3 linked regions of the Frankia alni ACN14a genome follow. The main gene of each other region encodes a partner of the protein of the gene in region 2 in a complex. Links are inferred from orthologs where the notes say so. Each region holds a gene or a part of one and is shown on either strand. Other genes may lie near its edges.

What was found.
Region 1: FRAAL_RS22170 (region 2) and rny share a complex: the UniProt entries of both Bacillus subtilis proteins name them as parts of the possible RNA degradosome complex. The link is inferred for Frankia alni ACN14a from one-to-one orthologs.
Region 3: FRAAL_RS22170 (region 2) and FRAAL_RS25060 share a complex: the UniProt entries of both Bacillus subtilis proteins name them as parts of the possible RNA degradosome complex. The link is inferred for Frankia alni ACN14a from one-to-one orthologs.

Annotation. Positions count from the first base shown.
Region 1 is NC_008278.1:6,189,492-6,192,575, reverse strand. The notes cover bases 150-3,082. They hold rny (ribonuclease Y), read left to right. Parts: upstream 150-493; coding sequence 494-2,671; downstream 2,672-3,082. Other genes in these bases: FRAAL_RS24895 (amino acid ABC transporter permease), read right to left, coding at 2,743-3,082. Also shown: recombination regulator RecX, read left to right, coding at 1-149; more of FRAAL_RS24895, read right to left, coding at 3,083-3,084. UniProt on the Bacillus subtilis protein: Endoribonuclease that initiates mRNA decay. Initiates the decay of all SAM-dependent riboswitches, such as yitJ riboswitch. Involved in processing of the gapA operon mRNA, it cleaves between cggR and gapA.
Region 2 is NC_008278.1:5,519,032-5,522,098, forward strand. Bases 36-2,951 are described here. They hold FRAAL_RS22170 (6-phosphofructokinase), read right to left. Parts: upstream 2,049-2,951; coding sequence 1,023-2,048; downstream 36-1,022. Other genes in these bases: FRAAL_RS22165 (class II 3-deoxy-7-phosphoheptulonate synthase), read right to left, coding at 36-980; FRAAL_RS22175 (polyadenylate-specific 3'-exoribonuclease AS), read right to left, coding at 2,268-2,798; FRAAL_RS22180 (hypothetical protein), read right to left, coding at 2,803-2,951. Also shown: more of FRAAL_RS22165, read right to left, coding at 1-35; more of FRAAL_RS22180, read right to left, coding at 2,952-3,067. UniProt on the Bacillus subtilis protein: Catalyzes the phosphorylation of D-fructose 6-phosphate to fructose 1,6-bisphosphate by ATP, the first committing step of glycolysis.
Region 3 is NC_008278.1:6,235,381-6,238,499, reverse strand. Bases 142-3,109 are described here. They hold FRAAL_RS25060 (polyribonucleotide nucleotidyltransferase), read left to right. Parts: upstream 142-514; coding sequence 515-2,704; downstream 2,705-3,109. Other genes in these bases: FRAAL_RS25055 (M16 family metallopeptidase), read left to right, coding at 2,714-3,109; rpsO (30S ribosomal protein S15), read left to right, coding at 142-236. Also shown: more of rpsO, read left to right, coding at 1-141; more of FRAAL_RS25055, read left to right, coding at 3,110-3,119. UniProt on the Bacillus subtilis protein: Involved in mRNA degradation. Catalyzes the phosphorolysis of single-stranded polyribonucleotides processively in the 3'- to 5'-direction. Necessary for competence development in Bacillus subtilis.

The sequences.
Region 1 (3,084 bases), 670 kb from region 2 along the record:
CGCGGACGCGACGGCTGCTGGCCATGCTCATGCGGCGGGGCTATCCGGCCGAGCTCGCGATCCGGGTCGTGCAGGAGCTGGTCGGCGCCGGTACCGAAGAGGAGGAGCCGCCGACGTGGGACGACGGCGACCTCGGCCCCTCCGCCTGAGCTCTAGCGGGAATTCCGCCTGTTGTCAATGTGACGAATTTCTTGACCGGAGAATGTGACCCGTCTTATTCTCCCAGAAAGGTGACAGGATCCTCCGCGGGGACGCGGTGACGATAGCTCGTTCAACTTCACAAGGAGGCAGCCGCCGCGAGCGGGTGTCCGAGTCGCCATGCCGGGATGGGCCATCTCTGTTGATGGTCTGCTCCAGCTTGCCGCCATGGGCTTCTTATCGTAATGGTGGAGTCCGCGCTGCCCCTCCACGGCTGATCGCGCCGGGTCGTGGGTCCTTCGCCGCTCCGATCCAGCCCGCCTGGGCGGGTCCGACGATAGCGGAGGGAGCAGCGGTGGACGGCGTTCTCGTCATCCTCTTGTCGCTCGTTCTCCTCGTGCTCGTCGCGCTTATCCTCGCCGTGGCGTGGCTGGCGCGCACGGCGCGGGGGGACCGGCATTACGGCGCCGCGACACGCGCAACCCGGAGCTCCTCGGGTATGGCGGCCTCCGTCGACGCGCTTGCGCTCGACGACGACGACGGACCCGCGGTGCGGGTACTGCCCCCCGTCCGGCCCGCGGCCGAAGGCGAACGGCCGGCGGGTGACGCTCCCGGTGCGGCCTACGGCGAGTCAGCGGCCGCACCGGACGCCGGCCTCGGCTCCCCGGCCCCTCGGGCGCCCCACCACGATGCGGCCGCCGCGCCGGAGCCCGGGGCGGCGATCGGTGGTGCACCCACGCCGGCCGCCGGATCACCCGCCGACGCGTCGGATACGGGCCGGATCGCCGAGACGGTCGACACGGGGACGGTCCTCGCCGTGGCGGCCGTCGCCGACACGCCTAGCCGGGTTGCCGCGACGGAGGACACATCGCTCGAAGCGCCATTGCGGGAGTCGGCGTTGCGGGAGTCGGCGCCGGGGGAGTCGGCGTCGGTGCGACGGGCGGCCGAGCGCGAGGCGGCGCAGATCGTCGCTCGGGCGGAACGTGAGGCCGCGGAGCGACTCGCCCGGGTTGAGCGGGAGGCCGCGGAGATCCGCCGACGCGGCGAGGACGAGGTCGCCTCGCTGCGTAACCAGGCTCGTGCCGAGGCTGCGGCCGACGCCTCCCGCGCGGAGGCCGCGGTACGCGACGCGGCCCGCGTCGAGCTGGAGGCCGCCCGGGCCGAGATCGCCACGGCCCGGACCTCCTTCGAGGAGGAGCTGCGGGTCCGGCGGGCCGAACTGCGCGGCCGGGAGGAGGCACTTGCGGCCCGGGAACAGCGAGTCGAAGAGCGCACCGCCGGTCTGGACGAGCACGCCAGCCGGCTCGCCGGGCGTGAGCAGGACCTGCTCGACCGGGAGGACGAGCTGGCCCACAGGACGGCGGAGGCGGCCGACGACGAGGCCGCCCGGCAGGCGGCGCTGGAGCGCATCGCCGAGCTCACCGCGGTCCAGGCCCGGGCCGAGCTCGTCTCGACCATCGAGCACGAGGCCCGCCGCGAGGCTGCCCTGCTGGTCCGTGAGATCGAGGCGCGGGCCGAGGAGGAGGGCGAGGAACGCGCCCGCCGAATCGTGACCACGGCCATCCAGCGGGTCGCCTCCGACCAGACCACCGAGTCCGTCGTCACCGTGCTGCACCTGCCGGGCGACGAGATGAAGGGCCGGATCATCGGCCGCGAGGGGCGCAACATCCGGACCTTCGAGTCCGTCACCGGGGTGAACGTGCTGATCGACGACACCCCGGAGGCGGTCCTGCTGAGCTGCTTCGACCCGGTGCGCCGGGAGATCGGCCGGATCACGCTCGCGGCGCTGGTGTCCGACGGGCGCATCCACCCGCATCGCATCGAGGAGGAGTACGCGCGCGCTCAGGTGGAGGTCGAGGAGCGCTGCGTGCGCGCCGGCGAGGACGCGCTGCTCGAGACCGGGATCTCCGAGATGCACCCCGAGCTGGTCACCCTGCTCGGGCGGCTGCGTTACCGCACCAGCTACGGCCAGAACGTGCTCGCGCACCTCATCGAGAGCGCTCACCTCGCCGGGATCATGGCCGCGGAGCTGCGGATGGCGCTGCCCCTGGCGAAGCGCGCGGCGCTGCTGCACGACCTCGGCAAGGCGCTGACGCACGAGGTCGAGGGGTCCCATGCCCTCATCGGCGCGGACGTGGCCCGCCGCTACGGGGAGTCCGAGGAGGTCGTGCACGCGATCGAGGCGCACCACAACGAGGTCGCGCCCCGCTCGCTGTGCGCCGTGCTGACCCAGGCGGCCGACCAGATCTCCGGCGGCCGGCCGGGGGCGCGCCGCGACAGCCTGGAGTCGTACGTGAAGCGGCTCGAACGGATCGAGCAGATCGCCGGTGATCGCCCGGGGGTCGACCGGGTGTTCGCGATGCAGGCGGGCCGGGAGGTGCGGGTCATGGTCGTCCCCGAGGAGGTTGACGACGTCGCCGCCCACCTGCTCGCCCGCGACGTCGCCCGGCAGATCGAGGACGAGCTCACCTACCCGGGTCAGATCCGGGTGACCGTGGTCCGGGAGACCCGGGCGGTGGGCACGGCTCGCTGACCGGGCGTCCCGTCGGCCCGCTGACCGCGCGTCCTGTCGGATCGCTGGACCGGGCGCCCGGTCGGGACGGCTCAGGTCAGGGTGCCACCCGAGCCGCCCTGCTCGGGCACCGCTGCCGCCGGCGGGGCGCCGGCGGCCGTCGCGGCGTCCAGGGGCAGCTGCGCGTGCCCGCCGCCGAGCCGGCGGTTCTGCCGCCGGTCGAGCCACCGGGCCAGTGCCGACAGCAGGCTGTTGGTCACGATGTAGATGACCGCGATCGCCGTGTAGATCGGCAGGGCGTACCGGCTGCCGAGGAACTCCACGGCGCCGCGCCCGGAGCGCAGCAGCTCGCTGTAGGCGATGACGAAACCGAGGGAGGTGTCCTTGAGCAGGGTCACCAGCTGACTGATCAGGGTCGGGCTCATCCGCCGGAC
Region 2 (3,067 bases):
ATCCGGGTGATCAGGGTCAGCCGGCCGGGGACGTGCTGCGGGTTGAGCCGCTCGGCCAGCTCGAGGACCTCGTCCGGGCTGGCCTTCGGTCCGATCTTGCAGCCGATCGGGTTGCCGACCCGGGACAGCAGGTCGACGTGGGCGCCGCCGAGGTCCCTGGTCCGCTCCCCGATCCAGATCATGTGCGCGGACAGGTCGTACGGGTTGCCGGTGGCGTCCTCGACGCGGGTGAGGGCCCGCTCGTACTCCAGCAGGAGACCCTCGTGGCTGGTGAACAGCTCCACCCCGGTCAACGCCGCGCTGCCGAGGTCGATGCCGCAGGCCGCCATGAAGGCCAGCGCCCGCTCGATGTTCGTCGCCATCACCTCGTAGCGCCGGCCGGCCGCCGAGTCCCGCACGAACGCCTTGTTCCACTCGTGGACCTTCGACAGGTCCGCGAACCCGCCCGTGGCGAACGCCCGGACGAGGTTCAGCGTTATCGCGCTCTGGTGGTAGGAGGCGACCATGCGCATCGGGTCCGGCCGGCGGGCCGCAGCCGTCGCCGCGATGTCGTTGACGGCGTCGCCGCGGTAGGACGGCAGGCCGGTGCTCGACTCGATGTCCGCCGAGCGCGGCTTGGAGTACTGGCCGGCGATGCGGGCGACCTTCACCACCGGCGTGCTCGCGCCGTAGGTGAGCACGACCGCCATCTGCAGCAGCGTCTTGACCTTGTCACGGATCTTGTTGGCGGTGTTCGCCGCGAAGGTCTCGGCGCAGTCACCGCCCTGGAGCAGGAACGCCTCACCCCGGGCGACCATCGCGAGGCGCTCGGTGAGCGAACGCACCTCCGGCGCGGTGACCAGCGGGGGAAGTGCCGCAAGCTGGTTGTAGGCGGACTGCAGTTCCTCGAGGTCGGGCCACGACGGCTGCTGCTTGGCCGGAAGGGTCCGCCAGACATCCAATGCGCTCACGAGACACCAGGGTACGGTCCCGACCGCCATGTCGGCCGGTCATCCGGCCGACATGTTGCCGCTCAGCCGAAGTCAGCCGAAGAAGGTCTCCGCCTCGTTGTAGAGCTCCTCGGGCACCGTCTTGAGCTCACGGGTCGCCTCCGCCAGCGGCACGCGGTCGATGCGGGTCCCGTGCAGGGCGACCATCACCCCGAAGTCGCCCTCGTGCACCGCGTCGACGGCGTGCAGGCCGAAGCGCGTCGCGAGCCAGCGGTCGAACGCGGTCGGCGTGCCACCACGCTGGAGATGGCCGAGCACGGTGGCGCGGGCGTCCCGGCCGGTGCGGCCGCGGATCTCGGTCTCGAGCACCTGCGCGATGCCCTGCAGACGGACGTGGCCGAAGGCGTCGAGCTCGCCCTCCCTCGTGACCAGGGTGCCGGCGATCGGGGTCGCGCCCTCCGCGGCGACGATGATCGGGGCGTAGTGGGTCGCGAAGCGGGCCTCGACGAAGGCGCAGACCTTGTCGAAGTCGAACGGCCGTTCCGGGATGAGGATGACGTTCGCGCCGCCGGCCATGCCGCTGTGCAGCGCTATCCAGCCGGCATGGCGTCCCATCACCTCGACGATGAGCACGCGGTGGTGGCTCTCCGCGGTGGTGTGGAGGCGGTCGATCGCCTCGGTGGCGATGTTGACGGCGGTGTCGAAGCCGAAGGTGTAGTCGGTGGCGAACAGGTCGTTGTCGATGGTCTTGGGGACCCCGACCACGGGCAGACCCTCGGCGTGGAGCTGGGCGGCCACGCCGAGGGTGTCCTCGCCGCCGATCGCGACGAGCGCGTCGATCTCGGCGGCGGCCAGGTTCTCGCGGATGAGCGACGGCCCGTCCACGGCGGCGTAGGGGTTCGTGCGGCTCGACCCGAGGATGGTCCCGCCGCGCGGCAGGATGCCCCGTACGGCGGCGGTGTCGAGCGGCACCGTGTCACCGGTCAGCGGCCCGCGCCAGCCGTCCCGGAACCCCACGAAGCTGTGCCCGTAGACGCTCTCGCCCTTGCGGACGACGGCCCTGATCACCGCGTTGAGTCCGGGACAGTCGCCGCCACCGGTCAGTACACCGATCCTCATCGCGCATCCTCCTGTCGAGCCGCAGGCCCCCGCCGGCGGCAGCGTAGCGGCAGGTCCGCGTCCAGGAAGCGAGTTCAGTCACTCGGCGTGGCGCTTCGACCACACGGAAGGACGAGGGCTCCGCGGCCTGCCCGCACTGGCCGACAGCGCCGCGGGGACGGAGCGCCGACAGCGCCGCGGGGACGGAGCGCCGTCGGCGCCGGGAGGACGGGAGCGGCGTCAGCGCCGCGGGGACGGAGCAGCGGCGACGCGGGCCCGCAGCGGGGCGAGGACCTCCCAGCGAGCCTGGTTGTGCACGGCGTCGGCGAGGGCATCGTGGGCGTTGGCCGGCGGCGGCGGCAGTGCCGGGCGGCCGACGTCCTCCCAGAGCTGACGCAGGTCCCGGGTGAACCGCGGAAGCGCCGCGGGCAGGTCGGTCATCGTCCCGAAGAGCTGGCAGAGCACCACGTGGTCATAGGCGCCGTACCAGGCCCAGAGCTCCGGCGTGCCGTCGGCGGTCAGCAGCGCGGCGATCTCCTCGCGGATCCGCGCGCGGGACCGCCACGCCGGGTCGGCGGGCGGCGGTAGCTGGTCGAGGACGTTGCGACGGACCCACGGCACCGCGAAGGCCGGGTCGAACTCGGTGGACACGGCGTAGTAGCGCTGCGCGCCGTCCTCGCTGACGATGCCGATGCTGACCAGATCCAGCCAGAGATGATCGGCCTCACGGCGCTCGATGAACTCGGTGTCGTAGAAGAATCGGGTGCCCACCGGCTCAGTCTCCTCCGCGGTCCGGATCGGCGGGAACGGACGCCTGCCCCGGGACCACCACCGGCCGCCGCTCCGCCGGCTCGGCCGGCGCGGGCCGCGGGTGCAGCGGCGCCGGGTCGAGCGGCGCCAGGTCCAGCGGCGACGACCAGCCGGGCGGGCCGGAGGGGCCCGAGCGACGCGAGCGTCGGCGCCAGGGCCGGAACACGAACGCGAGCGGCGCCGCCGCGCCGGCCGCCCCGACCAGGGGCAACACCCACAACAGCGGCCCG
Region 3 (3,119 bases), 720 kb from region 2 along the record:
TGTCCGATTACGCCACCGTTGAGCGGGACACCGGCTCACCCGAGGTGCAGGTCGCGATGCTGACCCGTCGGATCAGCGACCTGACCGAGCACCTCAAGGTGCACAAGCACGACCACCACAGCCGCCGCGGTCTGCTCCTGCTCGTCGGGCGCCGCCGCCGGCTGCTGAACTACCTGTCGAAGACGGATATCAACCGATACCGGGCCCTGATCGAGCGACTCGGGCTACGGCGGTAGCGCGGAGAGGGAGCGGCCCTTCGGGGACGCTCCCTCTGACGCATCGGGGGTAGATACCAGATGCGTCGCCCGTCGGCGGAGGTCTCCGTCGGCGGATCGGAGGACCTGACCGGGTCCGTGGCGGCGAGAGCCGCCGGTCCTCGGTCGTGGTCGCCGGGAGCGGGCTTCGTCCTCCCCGGGGGCTTCGACTGAGCACCGGCATCCTCGGGACGCGGACCCGGCCGAAGAACAAGATCGGCTGCGTGGACCCGGCCGAAGAAGAGGATGGAGTGGTTCGAGTGGACGACTCGACACATGCGGCCGAGGCGGTCATTGCGACCCCGGCCGGAAACCGTACGGTGCGCTTCGAGACCGGTCGGCTGGCCAGGCAGGCCGCCGGTTCCGCCGTCGCCTACCTGGGCGACACGATGGTGCTCTCGGCGACGACGGTCAGCAAGCAGCCCAAGGAACAGCTCGACTTCTTCCCCCTGACGGTGGACGTCGAGGAGCGGATGTACGCCGCGGGGCGGATCCCCGGCTCGTTCTTCCGTCGCGAGGGCCGGCCCAGTGAGGACGCGATCCTCACCTGCCGCCTCATCGACCGGCCGCTGCGCCCCTCGTTCGCCAAGGGGCTGCGCAACGAGATCCAGGTCGTGGCCACGGTGCTGGCCCTCGACCCGGACACTCTCTACGACGTGGTCGCGATCAACGCGGCCAGCGCGTCGACGACCCTGTCCGGGCTGCCCTTCACCGGGCCGATCGGCGCCACCCGGGTCGGGTACGTCGACGGCGAGTGGATCGCCTTCCCGACGCATGCGGAGCTGGCCCGGGCCACCTTCGACATGGTCGTGGCCGGTCGTGTCGTCGAGGACGGCTCGGACGTGGCGATCATGATGGTCGAGGCCGAGGCGACCCCGGGCACGGTGGAGCTGATCGCCGGCGGCGCGCCCGCGCCGACCGAGGAGGTCGTCGCCGCGGGCCTCGAGGCCGCCAAGCCCGCCATCCGCGAGCTGTGTCGCGCCCAGAGCGAGCTGGCCTCGCTCGCCGGCAAGGCGGCGACGCGGGAGTTCCCGGTCTTCATCGACCACCACGACGACGTGCTCGAGGCGCTGTCCGCCGCCGTCGGCGACGAGCTGTCCGCCGCGCTGCGCATCGCCGGCAAGTCCGAGCGGGAGAACGAGCTCGACCGGGTCCGCCAGTTGGCCGCGGAGAAGGTCGCCGCCCAGTTCGAGGGGCGGGAGAAGGAGATCGGCGCCGCCTACCGGGCGCTGACCAAGAAGCTCGTCCGCTCCCGCATCGTCACCGAGGGCGTGCGGATCGACGGCCGGTCGACGACGGAGATCCGCGAGCTGTCGGCCGAGGTCGACTACATCCCGCGGGTGCACGGCTCGGCGCTGTTCGAGCGGGGTGAGACCCAGATCCTCGGCGTCACCACGCTGGCGATGCTGCGCATGGAGCAGACGGTCGACACGCTCAACCCCGACCGCACCAAGCGTTACATGCACAACTACAACTTCCCGCCGTACTCCACCGGCGAGACCGGTCGCGTCGGGTCGCCGAAGCGGCGCGAGATCGGCCATGGTGCGCTCGCCGAGCGGGCACTGCTGCCGGTACTGCCCAGCCGCGAGGAGTTCCCCTACGCGATCCGGCAGGTCTCCGAGGCGCTGGGCTCCAACGGCTCGACGTCGATGGGGTCGGTCTGCGCGAGCACGCTGTCCCTGCTCAACGCCGGCGTGCCGCTCAAGGCGCCGGTCGCCGGGATCGCGATGGGGCTCGTGCACGCCGACGACGCCTACGTCACGCTGACCGACATCCTCGGCGCCGAGGACGCGTACGGCGACATGGACTTCAAGGTCGCCGGCACCCGCGACTTCGTCACCGCCCTGCAGCTCGACACCAAGCTCGACGGCATTCCCGCCTCGGTGCTGGCCTCGGCCCTGCAACAGGCCCGCGGCGCGCGGCTGGCGATCCTCGACGTCATGGCCGAGGCGATCGGCAGCCCGGACGAGATGTCCGCGCACGCCCCGCGGGTCATCTCGGTCAAGATCCCGGTCGACAAGATCGGCGAGGTCATCGGGCCCAAGGGCAAGATGATCAACCAGATCCAGGCGGACAGCGGCGCCGAGATCACCGTCGAGGACGACGGCACGATCTACATCGGCGCGGCGGACGGCACGTCCGCGGAGACCGCCCGCTCGGCGATCAACGCGATCGCCAATCCGCAGATGCCCGAGGTCGGCGAGCGGTACCTCGGTACCATCGTCAAGATCACCAACTTCGGGGCGTTCGTCTCGCTCACCCCGGGCCGGGACGGCCTGCTGCACGTGTCGAAGCTCAAGACGCTCTCGGGCGGCAAGCGGGTGGAGAAGGTCGAGGACGTGCTGACCGTGGGACAGAAGCTCCAGGTGGAGATCACCGAGATCGACGCCCGCGGCAAGATCAGCCTTTCGCCGAGTGCCGAGGCCGCGGACGCGGCGGCGGCTTCCTGACGGCCCGCCGTGTCCGACACCCCCACCCCTGACCTGACCCGCTCCACCGACGGCGCCGGCGGCACCGGCGCCTCGGTTCGGGGCGCCGCGGACGCCGGCGAGCGGGTGGCCCGCCTGCTCGCCGGGGGCTCCGGCAGCGAGACGTTGCTGGGCGGCGCGGTAAGGCGCACCGTGCTGCCCGGCGGGCTGCGCGTGATCACCGAGCGTGTCCCCGGAGTCCGCTCGGCCGCGATCGGCGTCTGGGTGGGCGTCGGTTCGCGGGACGAGACCCCGGTGACCGCCGGCTGCTCCCACTACCTCGAGCACCTGCTGTTCAAGGGCACCCCGACCCGGGACGCCCTGACGATCAGCGCGTCGGTCGAGGCGGTCGGCGGTGACCTCAACGCCTTCACGGGCAAGGAGTACACCTGCTACT